4 regions of the Pantoea sp. SGAir0430 genome follow, and region 1 is predicted to be linked to each of the others. Evidence: predicted binding sites of a transcription regulator. Region 1 holds the regulator's gene; each other region holds the start of a gene.

Region 1 (8,026 bases):
ATCACCAGATACATCACCCAGTAAACCGACGCGGTGGCGACGCCACAGCCCACGCCGCCCAGCGCAGGCATACCGAAATGGCCGTAAATAAACACATAGTTCAGTGGAATGTTGGTCAGCAGGCCGAGGAAACCCAGCAGCATCGCCGGCTTGGTCTTCGACAGCCCTTCACACTGATTACGTGCCACCTGGAAAAACAGGTAGCCCGGTGCGCCCCACAGCAGCGCGTGCAGATAACCTTCTGCTTTGGCCGCCAGCTGAGGATCAATGTCATGCATGGTGTGAATCAGGTAGCCGGCGTTCCACAGCACCACCATAATCAGCAGCGCCACGCCCGCCGCCAGCCAGTAACCCTGGCGCACCTGTTCTGCGATGCGTTCGCGTCGCCCGGATCCGTTGAGTTGCGCAACGGTTGGCGTCAATGCCAGCAGCAGACCATGACCAAACAAAATGGCGGGAAGCCAGATAGAGGTGCCGACAGCAACGGCGGCCATATCCGTGGCGCTCACCGCACCGGCCATTATGGTATCCACAAATCCCATCGCGGTCTGTGCCACCTGAGCAAGGATGACCGGGATCGCGAGGGCCAGCAATTGACGCGCTTCTGTTAAATACTTCTGCACGTATCACCTGCGTAATTTAAGAAGAGAGCGGGGTGAAATCCCCAAAGAATGCGCGACCTAGTGTAGCGGTAGCCCGCACTTCCGCCAAACATTGATCGCATTTGGTTGCGCCATTTGTGTAAAGTTTGCGCGCCGGCAAATTAAACCTTGCGGCGCAAGCTGTGATAAACTGCCACAAACTTCGCAGAGGCTGAAATTATGTTTACCGGAATTGTGCAGGGCACGGCAGAAATTGTCGCCATTGAAGAAAAAGAGTTGTTCCGCACCCACACCGTGCGCTTGCCTGCTGAGCTGTTGCCCGGCCTGGCGCTGGGCGCCTCGGTAGCGCACAACGGGTGCTGCCTGACGGTGACCGCCATTGACGGCGATCGCGTCAGCTTCGATCTCATCAAAGAGACGCTGCGCATCACCAACCTCGGTGAATTACAGGTTGGTGACATCGTGAATATTGAGCGCGCCGCGAAATTCAGCGATGAAATTGGCGGACACCTGATGTCCGGCCATATTATGACCACCGCCGAAATCTGTAAAATTATCCAGTCAGAGAATAACCGCGAAGTGTGGTTTAAATTACAGGACGCTGAGCAGATCAAATATATTCTGCATAAAGGATTCGTCGGCATCGATGGTATCAGCCTGACAGTCGGCGATGTCACCAAAAGTAAGTTCTGCGTGCATCTGATCCCGGAAACGCTGGAGCGCACCACGCTGGGCGCGAAGAAGCTGGGGCATCGGGTCAATATCGAAATCGATCCGCATACCCAGGCGATTGTCGACACCGTCGAACGTGTGCTGGCGCAGCGTGATGCCGCGGCTGCGCTGTTGGCACAAACGCTGCCGGACGCGGAGTAATCGCGAATAAAAAAGGCGCGGTAAGCGCCTTTTAGCATTGCACTGAAATCAACGCGCCACGCGCAAACCGCCTTCAGCGCCGCGGCTGAAAACTACCTGCCACAGCTGAATATCGCGCGCGCGAAACGCACCGGCGCAGGCGTTGAGGTAATAGCTGAACATCCGTTTGAAACGCTCGCCATACTTCTCCGCCAGCTGCGGCCATGCCGCCTGGAACCGCTCATGCCAGGCCATCAGCGTGGTGTCATAATCCGCGCCGAAGTTATGCCAGTCTTCCATGATGAAGTGAGATTCGCTGGCATCGGCAATCTGCCGTACCGACGGTAAACAGCCGTTGGGGAAAATGTATTTATCGATCCACGGGTCGACGTTCATGTCGGTTCTGATCGCCCCAATGGTGTGCAGCAAAAACAGGCCTTCCGGTTTCAGGTTACGATCAACCACATTGAAGTAGGTGGCATAGTTTTTCGGCCCGACGTGTTCGAACATGCCCACCGACACGATGCGGTCAAACTGCTGGTCCAAATCACGGTAATCCTGCAGCAGAATGGTCACATCAAGACCGGCACAGCGCTGCTGCGCCATTTTCTGCTGCTCGGCAGAGATGGTCACGCCATGCACTTTCACCCCGTAATGACGTGCGGCGAATTCCGCCAGTCCGCCCCAGCCGCAGCCGATATCCAGTAGCGTCATGCCCGGCTCAAGCTGCAGCTTGCGGCAGATCATATCCAGCTTGTCCTGCTGTGCCTGCTCCAGCGTTTCCGCGCTTTTCCAGTAGCCGCAGGAGTACTGCATAAATGGATCGAGCATCAATGAAAACAGGTCGTTGCCAAGATCGTAGTGCTCTTTACCAACAATCCAGGCGCGTTTCTTTGACTGCAGATTGGTGAGGCGCGCCGCAGCAATGCGCAGCGTATCTTTAAAATGGTGCGGTAACTGCTTATCTAGATGATGTTTCAGCACGCGGTGGAAGAACATATCCAGACGTTCACACTCCCACCAGCCGTCCATGTAGCTTTCACCGAGGCCCAGCGATCCCTCCTGCAGGACCCGTTTGAAAAAATCCGCATGTCTGACCTGAATATCCCAGGGGCGTGTGCCGTTGATGTGAATGTCCGCCCGCTCCAGTAATTCATGGGCGATACGAAACCATTGGTTTTCTTCAAGGCTCACTTCTTCTATACACGATGAACTCATAGCTTCTCCATCACCTTTCCGATTTGAACCTGAGAAAAAGAATAGTCAAATTCCTCAGGCCTGTGAGAGAACTCACGGAAAATCCGTGCGCCAGATAGCCGACGTATTACAGAGGTATGAATCTGAATAGAAATGTCTGCCACAACTCCGGAGGTGAATATCGTGCAGACGCCATCCCAGCGACAGTGTCGCTAAAAAATACGCTCATTATGTTATTGATTTGTTGCAGAAATGCTGACCCACTGAGTATATGCTCACGCAGGTCAGTATTCAATGGCTTATCGTTAGTTTGCTAACGATAATCGTTGCCTTAGCAATTATCTTCGCAGGGACGGGAAGCGTGAGCAATATCACTTTGTGCGCTGGCGCTACGCTGCCACAGGAAACCGGCCCAGGCGAGGATCACCGTGGCCACCATGACCAGCGTGGTATGTAACAGCGCCTGCTGCAGACCGGCGGAAACAATCAGGCTGGCGAGGAAGCATAAGCCCAGCTGCAGCAGATTCTGCAGGCCGGCCGCTTTGCCGGTGGCCTGCGGGAACGGGGCGAGGGCGCTGGACACCACAATCGGGTAAATCGCGCCATTGGCCAGCGCCATGCCGCAGAACGGCAGCAGCAGAGCCACCAGCGGCGGCGTGGTCATCAGCGCCACCGCAAACAGGCCCAGAATGCTCAGGCTGTAAATCATCAGCAACCACGGCAGCAGCTGCGCACCCTGAAAACGGTTCAGCAGTGCGCGACAGCCAAACCCGCCCAGCAGGAAGGCGATGGTCTGCGGAATATAGCTCAGGCCAATGTCCGCCGGGCTCAGACCCGCGGCGGCGAGGATAAACGGCGAGCCGGTCAGCCAGGCGAAGAAACTGGCGGAACAGGCGGCATAAATCACTACGTTACCGCTGTAAATACGCGTCGCCAGCAGCGTCAGCCAGCTGGGCTGCGGCGTGCTTTCGTGGCGCGCACGCGGCGCGCTGGCCAGTTTCAGCGTGCCGAACAGCAGCACCAGCGTCACCAGCGTGAGCGCGAGGAAGATGGCGCGCCAGTGAAAATGGGCCATCAGCCAGGCACCCAGCAGCGGTGCCAGCGCCGGTGACAGCGCCACCAGCGGCATAATCGTGGCAAATACTTTGTTGGCTTTGGCCTGCGGATAGCGATCAACCACCAGCGCCTGCCAGCTCACCGCTGCGGCGCACACGCCTACCGCCTGCACAAAACGCAGCGCCAGCATCAGCCAGACGTTAGTCACCCACAGCATGGCAAGACAGCTCAGCGCAAACAGGCTCAGGCCCGCCAGCAGAATGGGTTTACGGCCGAAGCGGTCCGACAGCACGCCCCACAGCACCTGCGCACAGGCAAAGCCGCCCAGAAACAGGCTCAGGCTGGCGCTGATGGTGCCCGGTGCGGAAGCAAAGTCGCGCTGCATGGCGCCGAAGGCGGGTAAATACATATCGGTGGCCAGAAAGCCGAGCATGCTCAGCACGGCAAGGTAAGGCAGAAATCCTTTGGATGACAGCATGGTTTTTCTCACTCGGCAGGTTGAACGGCGGGGAGTGTAAAAGGGTGCAGCGGGCTTTGTGAAACGCTAATATTTGCAGGGTGCTGTTAAAATTTTTGATGGGAAAACTATGTGGTCGGAATATGCACTTGAGGTGGTGGACGCGGTAGCGCGCACCGGCAGTTTTAGCGCGGCGGCGCAGGAGCTGCACCGCGTGCCCTCTGCCATCAGCTATACCGTGCGCCAGCTGGAAGGCTGGCTGGCGGTACCGCTGTTTGAGCGGCAGCATCGCGAAGTGGTGCTGACGGCAGCAGGCGAGCATTTTGTGCGTGAAGGGCGTTCTGTTATCAAAAAAATGATGGCCACGCGCCGCCAGTGTCAGCAGCTGGCTAATGGCTGGCGCGGTCAGCTCAGTATCGCGGTAGATTGCATCGTCAAACCGCAGCGCACCCGCCAGCTGGTAAAGGATTTTTACCGCCATTTCCCCGATATGGAGCTGATCATCAGCTACGAAGTATTTAACGGCGTGTGGGACGCGCTGGCTGATGGTCGTGTCGATGTGGCGATTGGCGCCACCCAGGCCATTCCGGTCGGCGGCCGCTTCGCCTTTCAGGATATGGGCGCGCTCAACTGGCGCTGCGTGGTGAGTCCGCAGCATGCGCTGGCCCACAGTCCGCAGCTGGACGACGAAACCCTGCGCGCCTGGCCGTCGCTGGTGCTGGAAGATACGTCGCGCGCGCTGCCGCGCCGCATGACGTGGACGCTGGATAACCAGCGGCGGCTGGTGGTGCCGGAGTGGGAAACCGGGCTGGATTGCCTGCAGGCTGGATTGTGCGTGGGCATGGTGCCGGGGCACCTGGCGCGCCCGCTGCTGGACAGCGGCGCGCTGGTGGAGCTGGCGTTGCCGCAGCCGTTTCCGGACAGCCCGTGTTGCGTCAGCTGGTCTGAGCAGCGCGCGTCACCGGCGCTGGCGTGGTTACTGGAATATCTGGGCGATGCGGAGACGCTGAACCACGAGTGGCTCAGCGAGAAGGTGGCTTAACGGCGGTAATCGCGGAACGGGCCATCGGCCACGGAGCGGCGCTCAATCAGCGTGGGCTGCACTTCAATGGTCTGCGGCTCTTCGCGTTTGCTGGTGATGCGGTCCAGCAGCATCTCCAGTGCCTTTTCCCCCAGCTGCGCTTTCGGCTGGTGCACGGTTGTCAGCGCCGGGGTGAAGTAGCGCGCGTTGCGCACATTGTCATAGCCAATTACCGAAATATCCTGCGGCACGCGCAGTCCCATCTCGTCGGCCGCGCAAATCGCGCCCATCGCCATGATATCGCCGCCGCAGAACACCGCCGTCGGGCGCTGTTTCTGGTTCAGGATCTGCTGCATTGCCTGATAACCTGACTCCGGTTCGAAGTCACCCTGCACAATCCACTCGGGACGGACGCTGATGCCCGCTTCCTGCATCGCCTGCAGAAAACCCGCATGACGGCCGCCACCGGTGTTGCGCTCCATCTGGCCAGGGATAGCACCGATATCGCGATGGCCGCGCTCAATCAGGTATCGCCCGGCGAGGTAACCGCCGTGGAACGCATTGTCCTGCACGGTATCGGTAAAGTCCCCGCGCGATTCGCCCCAGTCCATGACCACCATCGGGATATTGCGGTTCTCTTCCAGCATCTGCAGCAGATCGTCGGGATATTCGGAGCACATGACCAGCAGGCCATCGACGCGCTTTTGCGCCATCATCGACAGATAGGCGCGCTGTTTTTGCAGATCGTTATGCGCGTTGCCGAGAATCAGCGTGTAACCACGCTCAAAGCAGTGATTCTCCACGGCTTCAATAATTTCGGCGAAGTAGGGCGCTTCGCTGGAGGTCGCCAGCAGGCCCAGCGTCTTGGTGTGATTCACCTTCAGGCTGCGGGCCACCGCGCTCGGTGAATAGTGCAGCGCTTTAATCGCTTCCCATACGGCGTTACGCGTCTCTTCCGCGACAAAACGCGTTTTGTTGATGACATGCGAAACCGTGGTGGTTGAGACCCCGGCGCGTTTCGCCACATCTTTAATGGTTGCCATGAAAATGGTACTCCTGGGCTTATCGCAACTTACTGATAAGTATATTGTTAAACGTTTGCGTCTGCTAATGGTTTTGCGCCCTGAATATCAGGGCTAATCTGCTTAATCGGGCAGGGAAACATCCTTCAGCAGGCTGTCAATGCAGCATGCGCTAAATCTGTTGCGCAACGAAAGGCGGCGATTCTAGCAAGCCGGGGCGGATAACACGAGATTTTTGCCCATCACTGTGCGAAAATTATTTAACCATGCAAACTGTGTGACTAAGGAGTTGTGATGAGTACCGATTTGAAACTGGCATTGACCACCACCGCCGCTGCTCTGCTGATGATTATTGCCTTTAGCTTTACCGCCATTCTGCATTAATAAAAAAGCCGGTGCTGCTGAACAGCCACCGGCTTTTTTGTTGCGCAACGCTGAGGTTAGCGCACGGTTTTCGGCGTCATCATACGGCGCGCGCCAACGTAATGCTTCTGCCAGTAATCCTCGCCCAGCGCGCTAATCTGAATGTCCTTACCGGTGCGCGGAGACTGAATGAATTTGCCATTGCCCAGATAAACCCCGACATGGTCGGCGGTGCCGCGGTTGTTGATGCGGAAGAACACCAGATCGCCTTTCTCCAGCATCTCACGCTTAATTGGTGCCGCATCGCGCAGGTGATACATCTCATTGGCGGTGCGGGGAAATTTAAACTTCACCAGGTCTTTGTAGGCGTACCACACTAAACCACTGCAGTCGAAACCGGTGTGCGGTGAGGTGCCTCCCCACTGATACGGTTTACCCAGCTGGCCCATCAGTTTCGTCATCGCGGTTTCGCGCGCTTTTTGATAGCGCAAGCGGTGGGCTTTGCTCATTTTAATGCCGCTCAGCTGCTGCACTTCATCATCAACGGCAACGTCACGCGATTTTTTCGCCAGCCGCTGATGACCATATTTTTTCGCACTGAGCTTAAGTGGGGATTTGCGCTGCGTGGTGTGCTGAAGTACCGTTTCGCTTTTCTGCTGTTTTTTCAGCCTGAACTTCTGTACCGACGTCAGGCGTGACTTTTTGCTGGTGGTTTTCACCGGGCGTCGTTTGCGACGCTCATCTTCACGCGCGTTCTTTTTCTCCGCTTTCTGCAAACTGGCATTAACCGGCGCATGCGGAGAAGCCGCCGCCACATTAAAGAACAGTTGGGCAAAAGCCAGTATGAAAAGCGTAATCAGTAAACGCATAGTCCGGTTACATGTTAAGCCGTCGGCAGGAAGCCAGACCGCGGTAAAGTTAGAAAAATCTGATCGACGATCAGCACCGGGGCAATTCTAATCCACTTTTTTTGCAAAAGGTAAGGTCTTTTTCCATTAATCTGTCACGGTACTGAAAGTGGGGCAAAAATGAGCGATTTCAGCTGTTTAACCCAGCGGAATTATTGCTAATTATTAATTGATTAATGCTTATTAATGATATGAAAATGTTATTCGTGGCGCGCGAACTTAACAAACATGGCGATATGCGCCGGCTAAGGCAAAATCCCGTTTTCAGTCGCGGGGCGAAGTCGCTACAATAAACAAACACGAAGTGAAGGATTAAGGAAGGCAAAAATGAGTACTGTTGAAAAAATTCAGCGCCAGATCGCAGAAAACCCGATCCTGCTGTACATGAAAGGTTCGCCGAAACTGCCAAGCTGCGGTTTCTCTGCGCAGGCGGTACAGGCGCTGTCTGCCTGTGGGGAGCGCTTTGCGTACGTAGACATTCTGCAAAATCCGGATATCCGCGCTGAGTTACCGAAATACGCCAACTGGCCAACTTTCCCGCAGCTGTG
Region 2 (8,026 bases), 1.2 Mb from region 1:
TCTGCTGTTGCTGCTGTTTCTGCCTGCTCCCGCGTTAACGCTTGAAAAGCTCTGCCAGTTGAATGGCGTGGCCCCTGTTGTCGCCCGACAGGATATCGCGGATGTCGGAGATGAGATACAGCGCTTTCACCAGCTGGAATTACACCAGATGGTGGATGGCAGCTTTCGCATTCATGGCACGGAACTGGACCGGCGTCTGTGCCTGCTGCACTGGCTGCGCCGCGCGCTGCGCCTGTCGCAGGATTTCGTCTGCACCCATTTTGCGCCGGCACTGCGCCAGCGGCTGAAGGTGCTGAAAATCGAGAAAGCGCTGTGGGATGAAACCAATCTGCAGGCGCTGATCCAGCACTGCAGCCTGCGGCTGGCGCGCGATTTCACGCCGCGCGACCGGCTGTTTCTGCAAATCTTCATGAAATATGCGCTGTGTCAGCGTCAGACGGCGCTGTTCAGCGAGCGCCAGCGCGCCTGGCTGGCGGCGAAGATCGAACGTAGCGCAGCGGATGACGTGATCCATCACTGGCAAAAACGTTGCCATCTGGCACCGGACGTCAGCGAAACAGATTTCTGGACGCTGCTGTTCAGCCTGATTCACGCGCCAGACGGCAGCCAGCTGGCGGACAGTCAGGCACACAAGCTGATGGCCGCGGTGGAAGCGCTGATTGCCCGCTTTGAGCAACTGGCGCAGACGCGCATCAAAAATCAGCAGCAGCTGAAGCTGCAGCTCTATACTCACCTGGCGCAGGCGCTGGATCGCAGCCACTTTGCCATCGGCATTGATAACAGCGTGGCGCTGGACGTGGCGCGCCTCTATCCGCGCCTGCTGCGCACCACGGCACGCTCGCTGCAGCACTTTAGCAGCGATTTCGGCACGCAGTTTAGCGCGGAAGAAGTGAGCCTGGTGGCGGTGCTGTTTGGTGGCTGGCTGATGCAGGAGAGCGCGCTACAGGAGAAACAGGTGCTGTTACTGACCGGCGCTGACGCGGCGCTGGAACAGCTGCTGGAGCAGCAGCTGCGGGAAATGATGCTGTTGCCGATCAATATTACCTATCAGGATATGCTGCACTTTCAGCGTGAGGGCGCACCGCGCGATGTGGCGCTGGTGGTGACGCCCTACGCCACCGCCCTGCCGCTCTACTCGCCGCCGCTGATCCACGCTGAGCTGCCGCTGAGCGATCACCAGCAGCAGCGCATTCGTCAGCTGCTGGAGTCTTAAGCCGCGCGTGGCCGCAGGAACAGCGCCGGCAGCGCCACCAGCGCCATCACCCAGAACAGCTGGCCGTGCAGGTGAGTAAACAGCACGCCGCACACCATCGTCATCACCGCGATGCCGCCGCCCATTGCCAGCGCCGAATAGAGCGACTGCAGACGAATCACCTCTGCGCCTTTACGCGCGGCAATAAAGCGCATCGCCGCCAGATGGCAGACGGTAAAGCTGCCGCAGTGCAGAATCTGCGCCACAATCAACAATGGTAGCGCAGTGCTGGCGCCCAGCAGCGTCCAGCGCACCAGCGCGCATATGCCTGACAGCAGCAGCAGATCGCGCGCGCTCCAGCGGCGAAACAGCCGGTTGCTCAGGGCAAAAATTACGATTTCAGCCACCACGCCCAGCGACCACAGATAACCGACCACCGAGGCCGAATACCCGGCTTCCTGCCACCAGATCGCACTGAAGCTGTAATACGCGGCGTGCGCGCCCTGCATTAGCGTTACGCACAGCATGAAACGCCAGACGCTGTTCTCGCGCAGCAGGTCGCGCCACGCCGCCCAGCCACCGCTCGCGCCCTGGCGTAGCTCACCCTGCGGTCGGGTTTGTGGCAGCAGCAGCATGCCGGACAGCATCGCCAGCGCACCGACGCTCAGCAGCAGCAGAATCACCTGCGATGACCAGGCGCTGACCAGCATACCGGTGAGCGCCGAGCTGATAACAAACGCCAGCGAGCCCCACAGCCGTACCGGACCATAGGCCAGCCCGATTTGCTGTGTCCAGGTGGCCGCCAGCGCATCACTCAGCGGCACCAGCGGCGAGAAGAACAGGTTAAAACCAATCATCACCAGCAGCAGCCACAACCACTGGCTGCCGAGCCAGAAACCGAGCGCGAACAGACAGGTCACCAGCGCCAGCAGGCGCAGCGCAACAATCAGCTGCGCTGGATTTTTCACCTGCGAAGCAATCAACAGGCTGCCGGCAAAGCGCGCCACCATGCCACAGCCGAGCAGCAGGCCAATTTTTTCCGCATCCAGCCCGTTGCCTTTCAGCCACACGCTCCAGAACGGCAGATAGATGCCATAGCAGAAAAAGTAGGTGAAGTAGCTCAGTCCCAGCCACCTGGCCGATCCGATGGTCATGTTTCCTCCTGTTGACGCTCCGCCGTGCGCGGAATGGCCGTTACTTTCTCAAAGCCGCCTGCGAAAGGGAATAAAAAAAGGATGGCTTTCGCCATCCTTCTTCACACTGCGGGTTTAGCGCTTATCAGGCATAAACCGGCAGACGGGCACAGATATCCAGCACTTTCTGTTTGGTGCGCTCGATAGTGGCTTCGTCGTTGATATTGTCGAGAACGTCAGCGATCCAGCCCGCCAGCTCGCGCACTTCCGCTTCTTTGAAGCCGCGACGGGTCACTGCTGGCGTACCGATACGCACACCAGAGGTCACAAACGGGCTCTTCGGATCGTTAGGTACGCTGTTTTTGTTCACGGTGATGTTGGCGCGGCCCAGAGCGGCATCCGCCTCTTTACCGGTCAGACCTTTGCTCACCAGATCGATCAGGAACAGGTGGTTGTAAGTACCGCCTGAGACGATGTTGTAACCGCGCTCCAGCAGCACTTCCACCATCGCTTTGGCGTTCTTCGCGACCTGCTGCTGATAAGCCTTGAACTCCGGCTCCATGGCTTCTTTGAACGCGACGGCTTTACCGGCGATAACGTGCATCAGCGGGCCGCCCTGACCACCCGGGAACACCGCGGAGTTCAGTTTTTTGTACAGCTCTTCGTCGCCGTTTTTCGCCAGGATCAGGCCACCACGCGGACCGGCCAGCGTTTTGTGCGTGGTCGAGGTCACGATGTGCGCGTGTGGTACCGGGTTCGGGTACACATCAGCAGCGATCAGACCGGCAACGTGGGCCATATCAACAAACAGCCATGCGCCGATGCTGTCGGCGATTTCACGCATTTTGGCCCAGTCGCACACGCCAGAGTAAGCAGAGAAGCCGCCCACGATCATTTTTGGCTTGTGAGTCTGCGCCAGTTCGGCCAGCTCTTCGTAATTGATTTTGCCGGTTTCATCGATGCCGTAAGGGATAACGTTGTACAGCTTACCGGACAGGTTGACCGGCGAACCGTGGGTCAGGTGACCACCGTGTGCCAGGTTCATGCCCAGAATGGTGTCGCCCGGCTGCAGCAGCGCGGTGTACACCGCGAAGTTAGCCTGGGAGCCGGAGTGCGGCTGCACGTTAGCGTAATCCGCGCCGAACAGCGCTTTGGCGCGATCGATCGCCAGCTGCTCAACGATATCCACATATTCACATCCGCCGTAGTAGCGTTTGCCCGGATAGCCTTCGGCATATTTGTTGGTGAGCTGTGAACCTTGCGCCTGCATAACGCGTGGGCTGGTGTAGTTTTCCGAAGCAATCAGTTCAATGTGCTCTTCCTGACGCACCTTCTCCTGCTCCATAGCCTGCCACAACTCGGCATCATAATCGGCAATGTTCATATCACGCTTTAACATCCGCATCTCCTGACTCAGCAACTTTTTAACGGCAGTTTAAGCCCCGGCTAAGGGGCGAAGGCCAACAGTGTAAACGGTTTTGCCAGGTGACGGTAGCGCCAATCCCCTCTTTTTACGCAAACGATTGGCAAGGCGCTGGCACGGGATTTTTACGCTTTTTAGCCGGCTAACCAAAGCGGATAATTGTTCATCCACATCGGGAAAATTTTTCAGCTTTGCGCGCCCGCTTCCGGTTTACCGGTCGCTGCCCAAAACTCACGAGGGATTTACAGCCTGCGGCAACAGGCATAACATGCATTTTAAATACATGTTTAAAATTACCCCTGAGGAGTTCCCGATGCTCGACGCGCAAACCATCGCCACCGTGAAATCTACCCTGCCCGCGATTGCTCAACTCGGCCCGCAGCTGACCGGCCACTTTTATCAGCGGATGCTGACGCAGCATCCGGAACTGAAAGATGTGTTTAACATGAACAACCAGCGCAGCGGCAATCAGCGTGAAGCGCTGTTTAACGCGATCTGCGCGTACGGCAGCAATCTGGAAAACCTCGCGGTGCTGCTGCCGGCAGTGGAGAAAATTGCGCAGAAGCATGCCAGCCTGAATATTCAGCCGGCGCAGTACGCGATTGTCGGGGAAAACCTGCTGGCGACGATTAAAGAACTGCTTAATCCAGGCGATGAGGTACTGGCGGCGTGGGGCAAAGCCTATGGCGTGCTGGCTGAGGTGTTTATCCAGCGTGAAGCAGCGATTTACCGTGCGTCAGAAGAAAAGGTCGGCGGCTGGCGCGGCGCGCGCGATTTTCGTATCCGTGCGATTACCGCGCAGAGCTCGGTAATTAAAAGCATTGAGCTGGTGCCGAATGATGGAGAGCCGGTGGCGGACTTCCTGCCCGGTCAGTATCTGACCCTCAGTCTGCGCCCGGCGGACAGCGACTACATTCAGCACCGCCAGTATTCGCTAACGCATCTGCCGGATGGCAAAGCCTATCGCATTGCGGTGAAACACGAAGCGCAGGGCAGCGTCTCCGGCTGGCTGCATCAGCATGCGAAGGTCGGCGATATCGTGCAGTGCGCCGCGCCGGCCGGGGATTTCTTCCTGCAGGCAACAGCGCAGACGCCGGTGACGCTGATCTCAGCAGGCGTCGGGCAAACGCCGCTGTTAGCCATGCTGGCCAGCCTGGCGGAGCAGCAGCACCCGGCCGCAGTATGCTGGCTGCACGCTAGCGAAAACGGCGCGCAGCACGCGTTTGCTGATGAGGTCGCGGCGCTGGGCGCGCAACTGCCGCGCTTTAGCCGCCACGTCTGGTATCGCCAGCCGCAAGCTGACGACGCGGGACGTTACGACGCGCAAGGCCTGATGGATTTAGCCACCGTCTCAACCGCACTGACCCAGCCCGAGGGTGAGTTCTGGATTTGCGGCCCGCTGGCGTTCATGCAGTTTGTTGCGCGCCAGCTGACTGATGCCGGCATCAGCGCCGACCGTATCCACTACGAAGTGTTCGGTCCGCACAAAGTGCTGTAAATGAAAAAGCCTGCACGCGGCAGGCTTTGTGTCTGGTGAGGAGCGAAGGGCTCAGATGGCCTCTTCGTCTTCCTCGCCGGTACGAATACGCACGACGCGCGCCACGTCAAAGACAAAGATTTTGCCGTCGCCGATTTTACCGGTCTGCGCGGTTTTCATGATGGTTTCTACGCAGGTATCGACGATATCATCGCCCACCACCATCTCGATTTTCACTTTTGGCAGAAAATCGACCATGTATTCGGCACCGCGATACAGCTCGGTGTGGCCTTTCTGACGTCCGAAGCCTTTCACTTCGCTAACCGTCATCCCGGTGATGCCCACTTCCGCTAAGGCTTCACGCACATCATCGAGTTTGAATGGTTTGATAATTGCATCGATCTTTTTCATCACAGATCCTTTTTTCGCTCCCTCCATGATGGACGGGTAACTATGAGTATAAGTGTTCCTGACGCTGCCGCAGCAAGCTACTCTTTAAATTCGCTGGCGTCCAGTTCGTGGCGCGACAGCAGCTTATAAAACTCGGTACGGTTGCGTCCAGCCAGACGCGCCGCATGCGTCACATTACCTTTGGTCATCTGCAGCAGCTTGCGCAGATAGTTAAGCTCAAACTGGTTGCGTGCTTCGACAAAGGTCGGTAGCGCCGTGTTCTCGCCAGCCAGCGCCTGCTCTACCAGCGCGTCACTAATTACCGGCGACGTAGTAAGCGCCACGCACTGCTCAATCACGTTGACCAGCTGGCGCACATTTCCCGGCCAGCTGGCACTCACCAGCCGTTTCATCGCATCGACCGAGAAGCTGCGCACAAACGGTTTGTGGCGATCGGCCGACTGGCGCAGCAGATGGTTGGCCAGCAGCGGGATGTCTTCGGCGCGTTCGTGCAGTGCCGGGATCCTGAGATTCACCACGTTGAGACGATAGTAGAGATCTTCGCGGAAGCTTTTCTTCTCCATCGCCTTCGGCAGATCGCGGTGCGTGGCAGAGATGATGCGCACGTTGATGTCGAGATCGCGGTTGCTGCCCAGCGGGCGCACTTTGCGCTCCTGCAGCACGCGGAGAAGTTTTACCTGCAGCGCCTGCGGCATGTCGCCAATCTCATCGAGAAACAGCGTGCCGCCTTCCGCCGCCTGAAACAGCCCTTCGCGCGCACTTACGGCACCGGTGAAGGCGCCTTTGGCGTGGCCAAACAGCTCAGACTCCAGCAGCTGTTCCGGCAGCGCGCCGCAGTTGATGGCAATGAAAGGTTTACCGGCGCGCGGACTGGCAGCATGAATCGCCTGCGCCAGCACCTCTTTACCGGTGCCGCTCTGGCCGTTAATCAATATACTGACGTCAGATTGCGCCACCATGTGCGCCTGCTCCAGCAGCCGCAGCATCAGCGGATTTCGCGTGACGATCGCTTCGCGCCAGCCGTCATCGCTGACCGGCGCGCGCTGCGCCAGTGCTTCGTCAATCGCTTTGTATAGCGCATCGCGATCGACCGGTTTGGTCAGAAAGCTAAACACGCCCTGCTGCGTGGCGGCTACCGCGTCCGGAATCGAGCCGTGCGCGGTCAGGATGATGACCGGCAGTCCGGTATGGCGCTTCTGGATTTCAGCAAATAGCGCCAGGCCATCCATTTCATCCATGCGCAGATCGCTGATCACCAAATCGACTTTCTCTTTCTGCAAATGACGCAGGGCTTCCGGCCCGCTGGCCGCGGTCGCTACCTGATAACCTTCACTGCTGAGACGCATACCGAGCAGCTTGAGTAAGCCCGGATCGTCATCCACCAGCAGTAAGCGTGCGGCCTGTTTCATGGTTACTGCTCCTCGCTTTGGGCATCGCTGGCACCGTGTGTGCTGTCGCCGCTGTCCGGCGCTTTGCGCGATGACAGCTGACGCTCGATGTCAGTCAGTCGCTGCAATTTACGCTGGGTATCGTCCAGCGTTTGCCGCAGTTGCGTTTGCTGCTGACGCAGGCGATCCAGTTCGGCGTCATTGCTTTGCTGCAGCGCGGCGTAGCGGCCGCGCGCCTCGCTCAGCTCCAGCTGCGCGGCCTGGTTACTGCGCCACAGCTGCAGCAGCGGACGCACCGCCGCCGGATAATCCGCGCTGTAGCTGTCGAGCGTATCAACGTACTGACGGCGCTCCACCGGCGTCACGTTGCCGTTCGCCAGCAGGATGCCCTGCTTAAAGGCGCGCGCCCAGTTCTGTACCGGCCAGCGCCGCGCTTCCGCCCGCGCTTCGGCCGCCGACAGCCGCTCACCGCAGTCGATAGCGCGCTGCCAGTAAAGTGGATTGCTCATGGCCGCCGGTGCTTCAATCTGCCAGACATTCTGGCAATCGGTGGCCAGATAATCCGCCAGGCGCACGTCCGGCTCCGGCAGGTTCACCGCACCGCGCGGCGTACTGCTCTGGGGCGGCGCCTGACAGGCGCTCAGGCCGATGGCGATCAGTGCGCCGACGAGAAATCGGCTGGATGTGAGTTTCATTAATCAGGCATTCCCGGCGCTGGTAGTCAAAATGATACGAAAACAGACGTCCGCGTCCGTGCGCGTGACCAACTGCAAATCACCCTGCATCCTGCGCAGGCAATCTTTGGCGATGCTTAATCCCAGCCCGCTGCCTTTCACCGGCCCTTTGCGCTGCTGGCTCCCCTGATAAAAGGGCTCAAAGATCATCGCCTGCTCTTCAGCCGGAATCGGCGTGCCGGTGTTCGCCACCTCAATCCACACCTGGTTGCCCTTCTGCTGGCTCTGCAGCCAGATGTTACCGGATTCGCTACCGTAGTTCACGGCG
Region 3 (8,026 bases), 1.8 Mb from region 1:
CTGATGGCAGCGTGCTGGATCAGGGTATCGCGCTGTGGTTCCCGGGTCCGAACTCCTTTACTGGTGAAGATGTGCTGGAGCTGCAGGGCCACGGCGGTCCGGTGATTCTCGATCTGCTGCTGAAGCGCATTGTGGCGCTGCCAGGTGTGCGTATTGCGCAGCCGGGCGAGTTCTCGGAACGCGCCTTTCTGAATGACAAACTCGACCTGGCGCAGGCAGAAGCGATTGCCGATCTGATTGATGCCAGCTCCGAGCAGGCCGCCCGCTCCGCCGTCAACTCGCTGCAGGGTGCTTTTTCACTGCGCGTTAATGCGTTAGTGGAAGCACTTACTCACCTGCGCATCTATGTGGAAGCGGCGATTGATTTTCCGGATGAGGAGATCGACTTCCTTTCCGACGGCAAAATCGAAGCGCAGCTGAATGCGGTGATCGGCGATCTCAATGGCGTGCGCGCCGAAGCGCGTCAGGGCAGCCTGCTGCGTGAAGGGATGAAGGTGGTGATTGCCGGTCGTCCCAACGCCGGAAAATCGAGCCTGCTCAACGCACTGGCCGGACGCGAAGCGGCGATTGTGACGGATATCGCCGGCACCACGCGTGACGTGCTGCGCGAGCACATCCACATCGACGGCATGCCGCTGCACATCATCGATACCGCCGGTTTGCGTGAAGCCAGCGACGAAGTGGAACGTATCGGCATTGAACGCGCCTGGCAGGAGATTGAGCAGGCGGATCGCGTCCTGTTCATGGTGGATGGCACCACCACTGACGCCACTGAAGCCGCCGCCATCTGGCCTGATTTTGTGGCGCGCTTACCGGCTGCGTTGCCGATTACCGTGGTACGTAATAAAGCGGACATGACCGGTGAAACGCTGGGCCTGACAGAAGTAAATGGCCACTCACTTATTCGCCTGTCGGCGCGCACTGGCGCTGGCGTCGATACGCTGCGCGAGCACCTGAAACAGAGCATGGGCTTCGCCGGCAATATGGAAGGCGGCTTCCTCGCGCGTCGCCGCCATCTGCAGGCGCTGGAGTTAGCAGCCACTCACTTACAGCAGGGCAAAGATCAGCTGCTGGGAGCCTGGGCGGGCGAACTGCTGGCCGAAGAGCTACGGCTGGCGCAGCAGGCGCTGAGCGAAATCACCGGCGAGTTTACCTCCGACGACCTGCTGGGCCGGATTTTCTCCAGCTTTTGTATTGGTAAATAGTCGCCGTCACAGGTCGCCATAAATGGCGCCCCTACAGGGGATTCATGCGATGCTGCAGGGTGCGCATTCAGGCGCACCGGGATCGCTACCAACATACATCTTTGTTATTTGGCGCGCCCTCGCCTTTGTCGTATAACGGTTGAGGGTCGCCGCGTAAACGCAGCGGCCACATCCATTATTCATGCTAAAAATTAGGCGCAGGTTGTTGCCTGAACAGGAGAGAAACATGAGTACACCGCTCGACAGCGTGGCGCTGAACGCGCTGTTTACTGAAGCCCGCACCCATAGCTACTGGCAGGATAAACCGATTTCGCAGGAGGTGCTGAAGCAGCTCTATGCGCTGACGGCGCTGGGACCGACCTCAGCCAACTGCTCGCCGGGCCGCTTTGTGTTCGTGACGTCTCAGGAAGGTAAAGAGAAGCTGAAACCGGCGCTCTCCTCAGGCAATGTGGATAAGACCATGGCGGCACCGGTGACGGTGATTGTGGCGTGGGATCCGACCTTTTATGAAGCACTGCCAAAACTGTTCCCGCATGGCGATGCTCGCAGCTGGTTTACCAGCAGCCCGGATTTGGCCAAAGAGACCGCGTTTCGCAACAGCAGCCTGCAGGCGGGCTATCTGATTCTGGCGGCCCGCTCGCTGGGACTGGATGCCGGCCCGATGTCCGGTTTTGATCCGGCTAAAGTTAACGCCGCGTTCTTCAGCGAAAATAACTGGCAGGTCAACTTATTGATCAACCTCGGCTATGGCGAAGCCAGCAAACTGCATCCGCGCCTGCCGCGTCTGAGCTTTGACGAAGCCAGCAAATTTGCCTGATACGTTAAGCAGCGCAGCCGCACGACGCGCTGCGCCATGACTTAGCCCAGCGAGTGAAAACCGCTGTTGAAGTAGACCATCGGCGCTGTCGCTTCGCCCGGCAGCGCAATACCCACGATACGCGCCAGCAGCACGCTGTGGGTGTTCCACTCCACCGTTTTTTCCAGCTGACAATCGAAGCTCACCAGGGCATCAGCCAGCACGGGCGCGCCCGTATTAAGGGTTTGCCATTCACCGCTCTGGAAACGCTCAGCACGGCGCGTCGGCGAGCTGAACTGCGCGCACAGGTCATCGTGCTGCTCGCGCAGAACGTTCACGGCAAAGTAGCCCGCCTGCAGAATGGCATCGTGGCTTGATGCGCTGCGGTTGACGCAGACCAGCAGGCTGGGCGGTTCCGCTGCCAGCGAGCTGACCGAGGTGGCGATCAGCCCGAACTTTTCTCCGCTGGATGAGGTGGTCACCAGCGAGACACCGGCAGTGAGACGGCGCATGCCGTGACGAAATTCATCCAGCGAGATCGATTCCTGGCGAGCAAGAGAGGTAACAGACATAACAACTCCGACGTGCATGGTTTGCGATGCGCACGATTGGCAGATAGGTGAATAATTTAAGCACTTCATTGTGCAGCTCTTTCCTGTCCAAATCCTACACCACATCCGCCGCTTCGGCACCCCATCCGATACCAATGTGCAAAAGCCTCATATTCAATTTCAGCTCATGGCAATGAGATTCGCCTCGTCCTTATCTGAATTTACTGGCTATCCAGCGTAAGCCGGATGCAAACCCATGAGAAAATTCTTACAATAGCCCTGATGATTATCCGACCATTTTCACGGAGCGACAGATGGCTAGTCATTTTGTTCGTTGGGTGGTTAACCCGCCCCTCACCCCAGAGACCATGCGGGTTCCACAGGATGTGATGACCAGCGCCGGGCACCTGCCTGATAAGCGCCGCGGCCGCTTTCTTGCCGCACGCGCGCTGCTGGCCCAGCTGATGCTGCGCGTCTATGGTATTCGTGACCTGCCACCGTTGATCGCCAGCAGCAGCGGTCGTCCCTGCTTTGCCGATCCTAATTTGCCTGACTTCAGTATCTCCTATGCCGGTAATATGGTCGGCGTGCTGCTGGCAGAAGAAGGCGGGCGCGCTGGCCTGGATATGGAAATCGTTCGGGCGCATAGCCGTCAGGCACAGGATGCCCTGACGCAGGGGCTGTCATCGGGTGAAAAGGCGTGGATTAACGCACAGCAGGATTTTATGGAAGCGGTGACGCAGATCTGGACGCTACGCCAGAGCATCCTCAAACTGACCGGCGAAGCAGATAGCGGTATTGATGCGCTGCGGCTGCATCCGGCGGCCGGCCGGCTGCGATCCAGCGTCTATCCCGATATTCAGGCGGTGTGTGATGCCGAGCCGACGCTGGTGTGGTCCTGCGCGCTGTCGCCCGGCACTGAGCGTTTACGGCTGTGGGAGATTGATGCGCAGCAGCAGTGGCAGTCGCTGCGCGATGTGGAGATGAGCAAACCCAACATCGGTCCGCGCACCCTGCGCCTCACCAGCCTGCCCGGCGAGCGTGTCGCCAGTCAGCCGGAAGTCAGGCATCCCGGATAATCAGGCCGCACCCGCGGCCTGTTGCGTTTAGTGCGCGTCGATAAAAGCGATTTTCAGCACAAATAGCAGCGCCACCACCACCACGCACGGGCTGATTTCACGCCAGCGTCCGGTACCGAGTTTCATCACGCAGTAAGAGATAAAACCGAGCGCAATACCTTCGGTGATCGAGAAGCTGAACGGCATCATCGCCGCCGTGACAAACGCCGGCACCGCTTCGGTGAGATCGTCCCAGCGCACGCGCGCCAGCGAAGCCGTCATCAGTACGCCGACATAAATCAGCGCGCCGGCCGCCGCATAGGCGGGCACCATAGCAGCCAGCGGCGACAGGAACATCACCAGCAGGAACAGGATGCCGGTCACTACCGCCATCAGGCCGGTACGGCCACCAATCGCCACGCCGGATGAGCTTTCGATGTACGCCGTCACCGAAGAGGTGCCGATCAGCGAACCGGTGACGGAGCTGATGCTATCCACGTACAGCGCCTGTTTCATGCGCGGAAAAGTACCTTTCTCATCGGTCAGGCCCGCTTTATCAGTTACGCCAATCAGCGTACCGGACGAGTCAAACAGATTGACCAGCATGAAGGCGAAGATCACGCCCGCCATGCTCACGTTGAACGCGCCTTTGATATCGACCTGGCCGACCACCGAAGTGATGGCCGGCGGCGCGGCGAACAGCCCGGTAAACTTCACGTCGCCCAGCAGCAGACCGATCGCGGTGGTCACTACGATAGAGACCAGCACCGCCGCGTGGATGTTGCGCGACGCCAGAATCGCAATGATAAAGAAGCCGAGCGCGCCGAGCAGCACGTTGTGCGAGGCCAGGTTGCCGACGGTCACGATGGTGTCCGCGTTGGGCACAATAATACCGGCGTTTTTCAGCCCCATCATGGCGATGAACAGACCGATACCGGCGGTGATGCCCACGCGCAGGCTGAGCGGAATATTGGCGATCATCCAGTAGCGTACGCGCAGCAGCGTCAGGATCAGCAGCCCCAGCGCGCCCCAGAAGATTGCGCCCATGCCAACCTGCCACGAGTAGCCCATCGCACCCACCACCACAAAGGCAAAGAAGGCGTTGAGGCCCATGGCCGGTGCCAGCGCCACCGGCAGATTGGCCACCAGCCCCATCAGGATGCTGCCGAACGCAGCAATCACGCAGGTGGTGACAAACACCGCCTGGGTGTCCATGCCTGCGGCACCAAGAATCTGCGGGTTAACGAAGACGATATACACCATCGTCAGGAAAGTGGTGAAACCGGCAATCACTTCAGTGCGCGCGGTGGTTCCGTGTTCCTGCAGCCTGAAAATACGCTGCAAAAGGCCCTGCTCGTTCATTTCGCTGTTCCGATGAAAAATTTATCGCCGCGTATCCTATAGACTTTAGCGCCGCAAAACACTGATTTTTCGCAACCGGTTGCCTGGGGTCGCTTTCTGCGCTGAGTGCGCTAGAGTGACAGCTTATTGTTTACTAAAAGGATGAGGTGCGATGTCAGTTGAATGTATCTTTTTTGATTGCGATGGCACGCTGGTCGACAGCGAAGTGATCTGCACGCAGTCCTACGTCAACACCTTTGCCCGTTACGGTATCGAACTCTCGCTGCAGCAGATGTTTGAGCAGTACAAAGGGGTGAAGCTTTACGACATCATCCGCGATGTGACGGCACAGCATCAGGTGACACTGCCGCTAGCTGAGGTGGAGAGTGCCTACCGCGCGGAAGTGGCGCGCCTGTTTGATCTTGATCTGCAGCCGATTGCCGGCGCCAGAGCGCTGGTGGAGCGCGTGAAGGTGCCGATGTGCGTGGTGTCGAACGGTACGGTGAAGAAAATGGAGCATTCGCTGGGGCTGACCGGCATGCTGCCGTATCTGAGCGGACGCCTGTACAGCGGCTATGACATTAATCACTGGAAGCCGGATCCGGAGCTGATGTACCACGCGGCGGAACAGATGCAGGTGCCGATTGAAAAGTGCATTCTGGTGGATGATTCAGAGGCTGGCGCGCGGGCTGGCATCGCCGCTGGCATACCGGTGTTTTACTACTGTGCCGATGCACACAATCCGGTGATTGATCACCCGCTGGTGACGCGTTTTGACGATATGGCGCAGCTGCCAGCGCTGTGGCGTGCACGTGGCTGGGATGTGGTCAGGTAAGTGCGCGCAGCCCCCTCATCCCAGCCTTCTCCCGCCAGCGGGAGAAGGGGCCGATCGAGCGGGTGTTAAGGTGAAGCACAGGTTTGTAAAACCGCACTGAACGGTTCCCTCTCCCGTTTGCGGGAGAGGGTTAGGGTGAGGGGAAAAAATCACCCAATCGCGCCCAGCGAATCCTCATTGCCCTGGCTTTTTGGCAGCAGGAACAGCGTAGCGACAATATCCAGCAGGTAAATCAGCGCCAGCAGCGTAATCGCAGCGGTGAAAGAAATATGCGTGGCCAGCATGCCGATCACCAGCGGACCGAAACCGCCGACGCCGCGGCCGAGGTTGAACAACACATTCTGCGCGGTGGCGCGCGCCTGCGGTGGGAAAGTGTCCGAGATCAGCGCGCCGTAGCCGCCAATCATGCCGTTAACAAACATCCCCATGATGGCACCGGTAAACAGCATCACCGTCGGGTCGCGCAGCTGGGCGTAAACCACCACCATCGCCACGGCACCAAACTGGTACAGCAGGAAAATCTTCCAGCGCGCAAAGCGGTCCGCCAGCACGCCGAACAGCCAGATGCCGAACGTCATGCCCACCACCGTAACGGCCGTCCACAGGCCGGATTTGGTCAGGCTGAAGCCGAAGCTGGAAGAGAGATAACTTGGCATCCAGATCATCAGGCCGTAATAGCCAAAATTCTGCACCGAACAAAGAATCAGAATGCCGAGGCTGGCTTTGCTGGTGGCGCGATCGGCAAACAGCAGTTTAATGCGCGCGGAAAAGGAGAGATGCGGGGCTTTTTCCACATGGCGGGTGAAGGCTTCCGGCTCGCCCATGCTGCGGCGAATCACAAACGACACCAGCGCCGGCAGCAGGCCAACCAGGAACATACCGCGCCAGCCAATCACGCTCAGCAGCGGCGGCGTGATAAAGGCCGCCAGCAATACGCCGAGCTGCCAGCCGATACCGACCCACGCCGAGGCGCGGTTACGCTTCTCCTTCGGCCAGGCTTCGGCAATCAGCGCCATGCCGATGCCAAACTCACCGCCCAGCCCCATGCCGGCCAGCGTACGATACGCCAGCAGATCCCAGTAGCCCTGCGCAACAGCGCACAGCCCGGTGAACAGCGAGAACATCAGGATGGTGACGGTCAGAATGCGGATGCGGCCATAGCGATCGCTCAGATGACCAAACACAATGCCGCCGACCACCGCGCCGATCAGCGTCCAGGTTACCAGCGAGCCGGCCTGCGACGCATCCAGCGCCAGCGACACGCTGATCGCCGGCAGCATAAAGCCCAGAATCAGCAGATCAAATCCATCCATGGCATAGCCGCTGACGGCAGCCACCATCGCTTTCGCCGGCGTAACGGCGGTTTTGTTGTTATTTGCAGAGGACATAAAACAGCACCTGGCAGAAAAATGTGCGCCAAGTATAAAGAGAGCGGCAGGTTGAGAACAGGCAGAAATCAAGCGCACTGCCTGTCAGCCTCAGCGCTAACAGGCAGTCATCACGTCAATCAGGAGGGTTTATTGCTGCCGTCGTCGCCCGACAGCAGTTCATCCAGCTTGTCACCGCCAACGTGACGGAAATCCTGACCTTTCACGAAATAGAAGATAATTTCGCAGATGTTCTGGCAGCGGTCACCGATACGCTCGATGGCACGCGCGCAGAACAGCGCGGTGAGCACGCTGGGAATGGTGCGCGGATCTTCCATCATGTAGGTCATCAGCTGGCGCACAATGCCTTCGTACTCTTTATCCACCTTTTTGTCTTCGCGGTAGATCTTAATGGCTTCGTTGAGATCCATGCGCGCGAAGGCATCCAGCACGTCGTGCAGCATCTGCACGGTGTGATGCCCGAGCGACTCAAGGCTCACCAGCAGCGGCAGATGCTGCTGACCGAACTTCTCCAGCGCGGTACGGCTGATCTTCTCCGCCACGTCGCCGATGCGTTCCAGCTCCGAAATGGTTTTGATGATCGCCATCACCAGACGCAGGTCGCTGGCGGTAGGCTGACGCTTGGCGATGATGCGCACACAGGCTTCATCAATCTCCACTTCCATCATGTTGACCTTCTGGTCACCGTCGATCACCCGGCGTGCCAGTTCGCCATCCTGGTTATGCATCGCGGTGATGGCATCGGTAAGCTGCTGCTCCACCATGCCACCCATGATCATCACCTGAGTACGAATGTGCTCCAGCTCCGCGTTGAACTGACCGGAGATATGTTTGTTCAGATTTAAATTATCC
Region 4 (8,026 bases), 210 kb from region 1:
ATCTTCGGTGGGGCCATTGCTGACCGTTTTGGCGCGCGGCCGCTGATTGTCACCGGCATGCTGATGCGTGCCGCCGGTTTCGCCTGTATGGCGCTGGCGCATCAGCCGTGGCTGCTGTGGCTGGCCTGCCTGCTGTCCGGACTGGGCGGCACGCTGTTCGATCCGCCACGCAGCGCGCTGGTGGTGAAACTGGTGCGGGCACGCGAGCGCGGACGCTTCTTTTCGCTGCTGATGATGCAGGACAGCGCCGGCGCGGTGCTGGGCGCGCTGATTGGCAGCTGGCTGCTGGCGTGGGATTTCCGTCTGGTGTGCTGGGTCGGTGCGGCGGTGTTTGTCGTCGCCGCCATCTTTAACGCCGTGTGGCTGCCAGCATGGCGCATCTCTACGGAGCGTATCGCCATGCGCGAGGGAATGCAGCGTGTGTGGCGCGACCGCCGTTTCCGCCTGTATGTCTTTACCCTGACCGGCTATTACATTCTCGCCGTGCAGGTGATGCTGATGCTGCCGGTCATGGTCAATCAGGTGGCGGGCGCACCGGCGGCGGTGAAGTGGATGTACGCGATTGAAGCGCTGCTGTCACTCAGCCTGCTCTATCCGCTGGCGCGCTGGAGTGAAAAGCGCTTCCGCCTCGAGACGCGCCTGATGGCCGGACTGTTTCTGATGACCTTCAGCCTGCTGCCGGTTGGCATGACCGATTCGCTGCCGTCGCTGTTTTTGCTGATCGCCGTCTTCTATCTCGGATCGATCATCGCTGAACCGGCGCGTGAAACCCTGAGTGCCTCCCTGGCCAGCGCCCGGGCACGCGGCAGCTACATGGGGTTCAGCCGGCTCGGCCTGGCGATTGGCGGGCTGATTGGCTACTCCGGTGGCGGCTGGATGTTCGATATGGGCCAGCAGCTGGCCCTGCCGGAGCTGCCGTGGATGCTGCTCAGCACCGTCGGCATCATCACGCTACTGGCGCTGTGGTGGCAGTTCCAGCCGCGCCAGGTGGCACCGGCGATCTTCAGCAGCTAGTTTGCCGGTTCAGGCGTTCTCTTCCATACTTCCCGCACGTCCGGAAAAAGGGTGACCTCCGTCACCCTGAGAATCACAGGAGAAACGGGATGAAACTTTACATCTACGATCACTGCCCTTTCTGCGTCAAAGCACGCATGATATTTGGCCTGAAAAACCTGCCGGTTGAGCTGATTGTGATGCTCAATGATGATGAAGCAACGCCGAAAAAGCTGATTGGCCAGAAAATGGCGCCGATTCTGCAAAAAGCCGATGGCAGTGCGATGCCGGAGAGCATGGATATCGTGCGCTTTGTCGATAATCAGGATCGCCAGCCGCTGCTGACCGGCAAGCAAAATCCCGCCATCGCCGACTGGCTGCGACGGGTCAATGGCTACATCAACAAGCTGCTGCTGCCGCGCATCGCCGAGGCCGCGTTTGCTGAATTTGCCACCCCCGAAGCGCGTGATTACTTCCGCGAAAAGAAACAGGCCAGCCTCGGTGACTTTGCCGAACTGCGTAAGCATGCCCCGGGTTTCATCAAAAATATCAGCGATGATCTGCGCCAGCTGGATAAATTGATCGTCAAACCCAATGCGGTGAACGGCGAGTTGTCTGAGGATGACATTCATCTGTTTCCGCTGCTGCGCTCGCTGACGCTGGTTTCCGGTATCGAATGGCCGAGCCGTGTCGCCGACTACCGCGATAATATGGCAAAACAGACGCAGGTGAATCTGCTGTCGTCGATTGCGGCCTGATGGCGCTGTGATGAGAAGCGCGCGGCTGCGTTTCTCATCTCTCTCCTGGTGACACCTGGCCCTGAATCAGGCAGGCTTAAGGCTGTTTGGCCGTATCAACCAGGAAGAAGAAATCATGAAGAAGGCGTTTCCCGGGCTGTTTGCCCTGTTTTTTGCCGTGCTGCTCAGCGGCTGTAACCAATTGACGCAATACACCATCAGCGAGCAGGAAGTGAATCAGGCGCTGCAAAAGCGCAACAACTATGAGAAAGACATCGGCGTGTCCGGGCTGGTGAATGCCCATATTGTACTGACCGACCTGAGCAGCCAGATTGGCCGTGAAGAACCCGGCAAAGTGACGCTGTCTGGTAAAGCCAACATCAACGTCAGCTCGCTGTTTGGTCCGCAGCAGGCCGAAATGCAGCTGAAGATGAAAGCGCAACCGGTGTACAATGCTCAGCAGGGCGCAATCTATCTGCAGGACCTCGAAATCGTCGACGCGCAGGTGCAACCTGAGAAGATGGCGTCGATCATGAAAACCCTTACGCCGTATCTGAACGAATCCCTCAAGCGCTATTTCAATGAAAAACCCGCCTACGTGCTGAGCGCCGACCGCAGCAAGGGCGAGGCGCTGGCGAAGAAACTGGCTAAAGGACTGGAAGTGAAGCCTGGCCAGCTGGTGATTCCGTTTACCGATTAACGTTGCAAGGGGCCGTTCTCAGTGGCGGCCCTGCATAGCGTGGCAGGATGCCGGCATGATTCTGCGCGCGCCTGCCACGCTGCTACGCAATTTGCCGCGCCTGCGGTTATTTCTCTCCCGTACTGCAAAATCCCGTGCAAACGGTTGCCCACCCCCTTATGATTAGTCCCCGGCCTAAACGAGCCATTTCGTTTTCACCTCAGCCGGAGCCTTTTTGAATGACAGCCCAACCCCAGCAAATCACGATTCGCCGCCCTGACGACTGGCACATCCACCTGCGCGATGGCGCGATGCTCAATGCAGTGCTGCCTTATACCAGCGCGGTGAATGGTCGTGCGATTGTCATGCCAAATCTGGTTCCGCCGGTCACCAGCGTTGCGGCTGCCGAAGCGTATCGCGCACGCATCATGGCGGCGCTGCCTGCTGAGCATCACTTCACGCCGCTGATGACCTGTTACCTCACCGATTCGCTTGATGCGGACGAAATCGAACGCGGCTTCCGCAGCGGTATTTTTACGGCGGCAAAACTCTATCCGGCACACGCCACCACCAACTCCAGCCATGGCGTCACCAACATTGCCTCAATTGCCAGCGTGCTGGAGCGCATGCAGGAAATCGGTATGCCGATGCTGGTGCACGGCGAAGTCACCGATGCGCACATTGATATCTTTGATCGTGAAGCGCGTTTCATCGAAACCGTGCTGCAGCCGCTGCGCCAGCAGTTCCCGGGCCTGAAAGTGGTGATGGAACACATCACCACGAAGGAAGCTGCAGAGTATGTGGCCGCCGGTAACGAACTGCTTGGCGCGACCATTACGCCGCAGCATCTGATGTTCAACCGCAACCACATGCTGGTGGGCGGCGTGCGCCCGCATCTCTACTGTCTGCCCATTCTGAAGCGCAACATTCATCAGGAAGCGCTGCGTAACCTGGTGGCAAGCGGCAACCGGCGTGTCTTCCTGGGCACCGACACGGCACCGCACCTGCGCCACCTGAAAGAAGCCAGCTGTGGCTGTGCCGGCGTATTTAATGCGCCGACGTCGCTGCCCGCTTATCTGACCGTGTTTGAAGAGCTTGGCGCACTGGAGCATTTTGAAGCCTTCTGCTCTGAGAACGGCCCCAGTTTCTACGGCCTGCCGCTCAACGACGGTACCCTGACGCTGGTGCGTGAGCCGTGGACGGTGCAGGAGAGCATCACGGTCGCTGACGATACGCTGGTTCCGTTCCTCGCCGGTGAAACCCTTAACTGGCGCATCAAAGAATAATCATCTGCCGCTTGCCTTCGGGAATTTTATACTGTACAAATAACCAGTATATTATCCCGGAGGCGTTTATGCGTGTTGAAATTACCGTAGCAAAGACTCAGCCCCTTCCCGCCGGTGCACTGGATGCACTGAGCGCTGAACTCACTCGCCGTATCTCCCGCGATTTTCCCGACGACAATCATCACGTCAAAGTGCGCTATGCCGGTGGTAACCAGCTCAGCGTGTTTGGCGGCTGTAAAGAATCACGCGACCGCATCAGCGATATTTTGCAGGAAACCTGGGAAAGCGCTGACGACTGGTTTATTACCGATTAACCGCCACTGTGCCGTTTTTGCCGGGCCCGCCGCCCGGCTTTTTTGTTTTTATTTCCCGCTCGCCAGAAAAACCCGCGCCAGCTAGACTCTGATTAAACGATGTCCTATTCTTGCCTCGTCGTGCTTACAGGAGGTGTGTTGCACATGACTACTGAAAAACCAGAAGAGGCGATGACGTTTGGGGAATTACTGGCCTTCATTGCTGAACAGCAACGCCGTTTGACCGTGCTGGAAAATGCCTTTGCTACGCTGACCTTCTGTCTGGACGATCGCGCCAGCCAGCTGCTGGCTCACAATCTGACGCTCGAAGCGCAAAACCAGAATCATGACGCTCAGTTACAGCAGCATTTTGCCCGGCTGGCGGACGAGATCCATCGACGCAAAGGGCAGTTGCCTGCCGAGTCGCAGGGATAATTTCAGATTTTTACCCTGGCGTTCAGCCCGTTAAAGTTTTAATGCTGAGATGCCGATAATCGGTATGACGACACGTTGCGCTGCGACAATAAATACCCAGCTGCGTAAGGCGTTTATTTATTCGTTGAAAACCGGCTTTTGGCTGCTTTTATTTTGCTGTGTTTTTAGTCACCACACTTTTTAACTACTGTACTGTTAATTCCATGTTATAATTATCTCGCTAGTGCAAGATACAGACGCATTGAACCTCGAAAGCACTTCGTTTAACGAGTAATAAGGAGGTTATAATGGACAGAAGTAAAGACGTCATCCAGACCCATCCGCTGGTGGGATGGGATATCAGCACCGTTGACAGCTATGACGCCATGATGATCCGCCTGCACTCGCTATCATCGCAGGACCAGAAAGAAGAAGAAGCTGACGTGGGCCCAACATACTGGCTGACAACTGACGTAGCCAGACAGTTTATCTCAATCCTCGAAGCTGGCATTGCAAAGATCGAGTCCACTGAGCAATACCTACGCGATAATCGCAAGCACTAATCATCACCATCGCGTGAAAAGGCACCCTACAGGGTGCCTTTTTCATGGGCGCACTCTTTTGATATGCTATTGAAAAAAATCGCCGTTTTGCAGGAGTGATGTCGTCATGGTTTATGATCTGATTGTGGTGGGGAGTGGTTCCGTCGGAGCTGCCGCGGGTTTCTACGCAACCCAGGCGGGCCTGTCGGTGCTGATGATCGAAAGCGCGCACCCGCCCCACAGCCAGGGGACGCATCACGGCGAAACCCGCCTGATTCGTCATGCTTACGGCGAAGGTGAACGCTACGTGCCGCTGGTGCTGCGCGCCCAGACGTTGTGGGATGAGCTGGAGCGCCAGAGCGGCGAACGCATTATGCACCGCAGTGGCATTCTTAATCTGGCGCCGGCCAGCTCGGATTTCATTCACAACGTAATCGGCAGCGCTAACCGCTGGCAGTTAGCGGTGCAGGTGTTACAGGCCGATGAGGTGCGTAAACGCTGGCCGCAGCTTAGCGTTCCGGACGGCTACGTCGGCGTGTTTGAGCCCAACTCTGGCTTCCTGAAATGCGAACAGGCGGTGCGCAGCTGGGTGCAGCTGGCGGAACAGGCTGGCTGCGCGCAGCTGTTTAACTGCCCGGTCAGCGCGATTGGCCGCGAGGGCGATCTGCAGCAGGTCACCACCAGCGATGGCGTATTCCGCGCGCGCAAGCTACTGATCAGCGCCGGCACCTGGGTCAGTCAGCTGGTGGACAATCTGCCCGTTACGCCGGTGCGTAAGGTGTTTGCCTGGTATCAGGCCGATGGGCGCTACAGCGAAAATAACCAGTTCCCCGGCTTTACGGTAGAGATGCCGGATGGCAGCCATTTCTACGGCTTCCCGGCAGACAATAATGCCCTGAAAGTGGGACGCCACGATGGCGGTCAGCCGATGCAGACGCCAGCGGACCGCAAACCGTTCGGCAGCATCGCCGCTGACGGTAACGAAGCCTTTAGCTTCCTGCGCCAGTTTCTGCCAGGCGTAGGCGTGTGCCTGCATGGTGAAGCCTGCAGCTATGACAACACGCCGGATGAAGATTTTATTATCGATACCCTGCCCGGTGAGCCTGACCGACTGATCATCACCGGCCTGAGCGGCCACGGGTTTAAATTCGCCAGCGTGCTGGGTGAACTGGCCAGCGAATTTGCGCAGAATAAACCGTTCTCCTTTGACCTCACGCCCTTCTCACTTTCGCGTTTTGCCTGATTTTGTTGCTGCCGGTGCGGAGCGCACTGGCAGTTGTTGACCTTTCCTGACACAGATTTACTTTACGCCCGCGTTTATGGCGCATTTGGTGTAGCAATACCCATTGCCGCCAGGATTAAAACTGCTATTTGCTTATCTATTCAGAATTATTGAATTACACCACCAACCTTTCGCCATATATATCGAACCCGTAAATTCAAAGTTATAGAAAAGTAAGGACGATTGATTTTCTATTTCAGGTTGTAGATTCTCATTACCACTTATTTCCTGATAACGGCTTAACTATGTGGCGTAATTCTCCACGGCATTACGGTGCGTTAACCATTGCGTTGCACTGGCTGATGGCGCTGACGATTTACGGTATGTTCGCGCTGGGTATATGGATGGTCGGACTTGGCTATTACGACGGCTGGTATCACAGCGCCCCTGAGATTCACAAAGGCATCGGCATCTTACTGTTTGCTGCTCTGCTGCTGCGCCTGTGCTGGCGCGTCATATCGCCGCCGCCGGCACCGCTCGACAGTTACTCGCCGCACGTACGCCGTGCCGCCCATGCTGCGCACTGGCTGCTGTATGGCCTGCTGCTGGTGTTGCTGATCAGCGGCTATCTGATCTCTACCGCAGACGGCAAGCCGGTCTCAGTGTTTGGCTGGTTTGAGGTACCGGCACTGTTTACCGGCGCGGGTGAGCAGGCCGATGTCGCCGGTGAGGTCCATTTATGGCTGGCGTGGGCTCTGGTGCTGTTGTCTGCCCTGCACGCCCTGGCCGCGCTGAAACACCATTTTGTCGATCGCGACATGACGCTGAAACGGATGCTCGGTTACCGCATCCCCTTAACCTCTGAAAAGGAAAAGTAATATGATCAGGAAAACCCTGCTGGCGCTCAGCGCCGCTGCCCTCTTTTCGACCAGCCTGAGTGCCAGCGCGGCTGAGTATAAGTTTGATAAAGAGGGTCAGCATGCGTTTGTTCAGTTCCGCATTCAGCATCTTGGCTACAGCTGGCTGTACGGCAGCTTTAAAGATTTTGATGGCAGCTTTACCTTTGATGAAGCCAATCCGGCCGCGGACAAGGTCAACGTGACCATCAATACCAACAGCCTCGATACCAACCATGCCGAGCGCGACAAGCATTTGCGCAGCGCGGATTTCCTCAATACCGGCAAATTCCCGCAGGCCAGCTTCAGCTCGACTGAGGTTAAAAAACAGGGCAAGGATTATAAGATCACCGGCAACCTGACGCTCAACGGCGTAACGAAGCCGATCACGCTGGATGCGCAGCTGATTGGGGAAGGCAAGGATCCGTGGGGCGGTTATCGCGCCGGCTTTGCTGCCAGCGGCGAAATCGTGCTGAAAGAGTTCAACATCAGCAAAGATCTCGGTCCGGCCTCACAAAAAGCCGAGCTGATCATTTCAGTCGAAGGTGTGCGTCAGTAATCAGCAGTACAGCCTGGCGGGCAATGCGCCAGGCTGTTAAGCCATTACTTTTTGTCCGGCGCGGGGATCGCCATGGTCATGTTGAGTAAACCGCGCGATTTATTGAACACTTTGTTGCCATTTTCACGGCCAGCGCGGCGCGCGCGCTGCTCTTCCGGCGCCAGTTTCGACTCTTCCATGCACAGCGGGCTGCAGCAGTTCTGATACTTTTCCGCACAGCTCGGGCACTGAATAAACAGCAGATGGCAGCCGTCATTAACGCAGTTGGTGTGGCTGTCGCACGGCGCACCACACTGGTGGCAGCTGGAGAGAATATCGTCAGAGATACGCTCGCCCATGCGCTCGTCAAACACGAAGTTTTTGCCTTTGAAGCGCACCGGTAAACCCTGCTCGCGCGCGCGACGG

The links. The regulator PurR, encoded in region 1, represses purine synthesis genes. The targets are predictions, from matches to a motif close to CANGCAAACGTTTGCNTG.
Region 2: glyA (serine hydroxymethyltransferase) is a predicted target of PurR. The motif match lies at 3,838-3,855, and genes of this name have one in related genera.
Region 3: E7738_RS14120 (NCS2 family permease) is a predicted target of PurR. The motif match lies at 5,041-5,058, and genes of this name have one in related genera.
Region 4: pyrC (dihydroorotase) is a predicted target of PurR. The motif match lies at 2,564-2,581, and genes of this name have one in related genera.

What each region holds. Positions count from the first base shown of each region.
Region 1 covers NZ_CP039427.1:1,226,667-1,234,692, reverse strand. The annotation lists gene E7738_RS05910 (MATE family efflux transporter) at 1-623, opposite strand, end outside; gene E7738_RS05905 (riboflavin synthase subunit alpha) at 822-1,475, shown strand; gene cfa (cyclopropane fatty acyl phospholipid synthase) at 1,524-2,672, opposite strand; gene punC (purine nucleoside transporter PunC) at 2,983-4,185, opposite strand; gene punR (DNA-binding transcriptional activator PunR) at 4,295-5,206, shown strand; gene purR (HTH-type transcriptional repressor PurR) at 5,203-6,228, opposite strand; gene E7738_RS05880 (cytochrome bd-I oxidase subunit CydH) at 6,502-6,591, shown strand; gene E7738_RS05875 (C40 family peptidase) at 6,648-7,439, opposite strand; gene E7738_RS05870 (Grx4 family monothiol glutaredoxin) at 7,806-8,026, shown strand, end outside.
Region 2 covers NZ_CP039427.1:69,843-77,868, reverse strand. The annotation lists gene csiE (stationary phase inducible protein CsiE) at 1-1,213, shown strand, start outside; gene E7738_RS00465 (3-phenylpropionate MFS transporter) at 1,210-2,346, opposite strand; gene glyA (serine hydroxymethyltransferase) at 2,471-3,724, opposite strand; gene hmpA (NO-inducible flavohemoprotein) at 4,062-5,246, shown strand; gene glnB (nitrogen regulatory protein P-II) at 5,298-5,636, opposite strand; gene glrR (two-component system response regulator GlrR) at 5,714-7,045, opposite strand; gene qseG (two-component system QseEF-associated lipoprotein QseG) at 7,048-7,719, opposite strand; gene E7738_RS00435 (sensor histidine kinase) at 7,723-8,026, opposite strand, start outside.
Region 3 covers NZ_CP039427.1:2,979,227-2,987,252, reverse strand. The annotation lists gene mnmE (tRNA uridine-5-carboxymethylaminomethyl(34) synthesis GTPase MnmE) at 1-1,205, shown strand, start outside; gene E7738_RS14135 (malonic semialdehyde reductase) at 1,432-2,022, shown strand; gene E7738_RS14130 (flavin reductase family protein) at 2,064-2,573, opposite strand; gene E7738_RS14125 (4'-phosphopantetheinyl transferase family protein) at 2,867-3,631, shown strand; gene E7738_RS14120 (NCS2 family permease) at 3,659-4,972, opposite strand; gene yieH (6-phosphogluconate phosphatase) at 5,124-5,786, shown strand; gene E7738_RS14110 (MFS transporter) at 5,936-7,174, opposite strand; gene phoU (phosphate signaling complex protein PhoU) at 7,294-8,026, opposite strand, start outside.
Region 4 covers NZ_CP039427.1:1,434,153-1,442,178, forward strand. The annotation lists gene mdtH (multidrug efflux MFS transporter MdtH) at 1-1,014, shown strand, start outside; gene grxB (glutaredoxin 2) at 1,104-1,751, shown strand; gene E7738_RS06950 (lipoprotein) at 1,867-2,430, shown strand; gene pyrC (dihydroorotase) at 2,649-3,695, shown strand; gene dinI (DNA damage-inducible protein I) at 3,764-4,009, shown strand; gene E7738_RS06965 (hypothetical protein) at 4,154-4,423, shown strand; gene bssS (biofilm formation regulator BssS) at 4,711-4,965, shown strand; gene solA (N-methyl-L-tryptophan oxidase) at 5,072-6,187, shown strand; gene E7738_RS06980 (cytochrome b) at 6,472-7,044, shown strand; gene E7738_RS06985 (YceI family protein) at 7,046-7,621, shown strand; gene E7738_RS06990 (oxygen-dependent tRNA uridine(34) hydroxylase TrhO) at 7,666-8,026, opposite strand, start outside.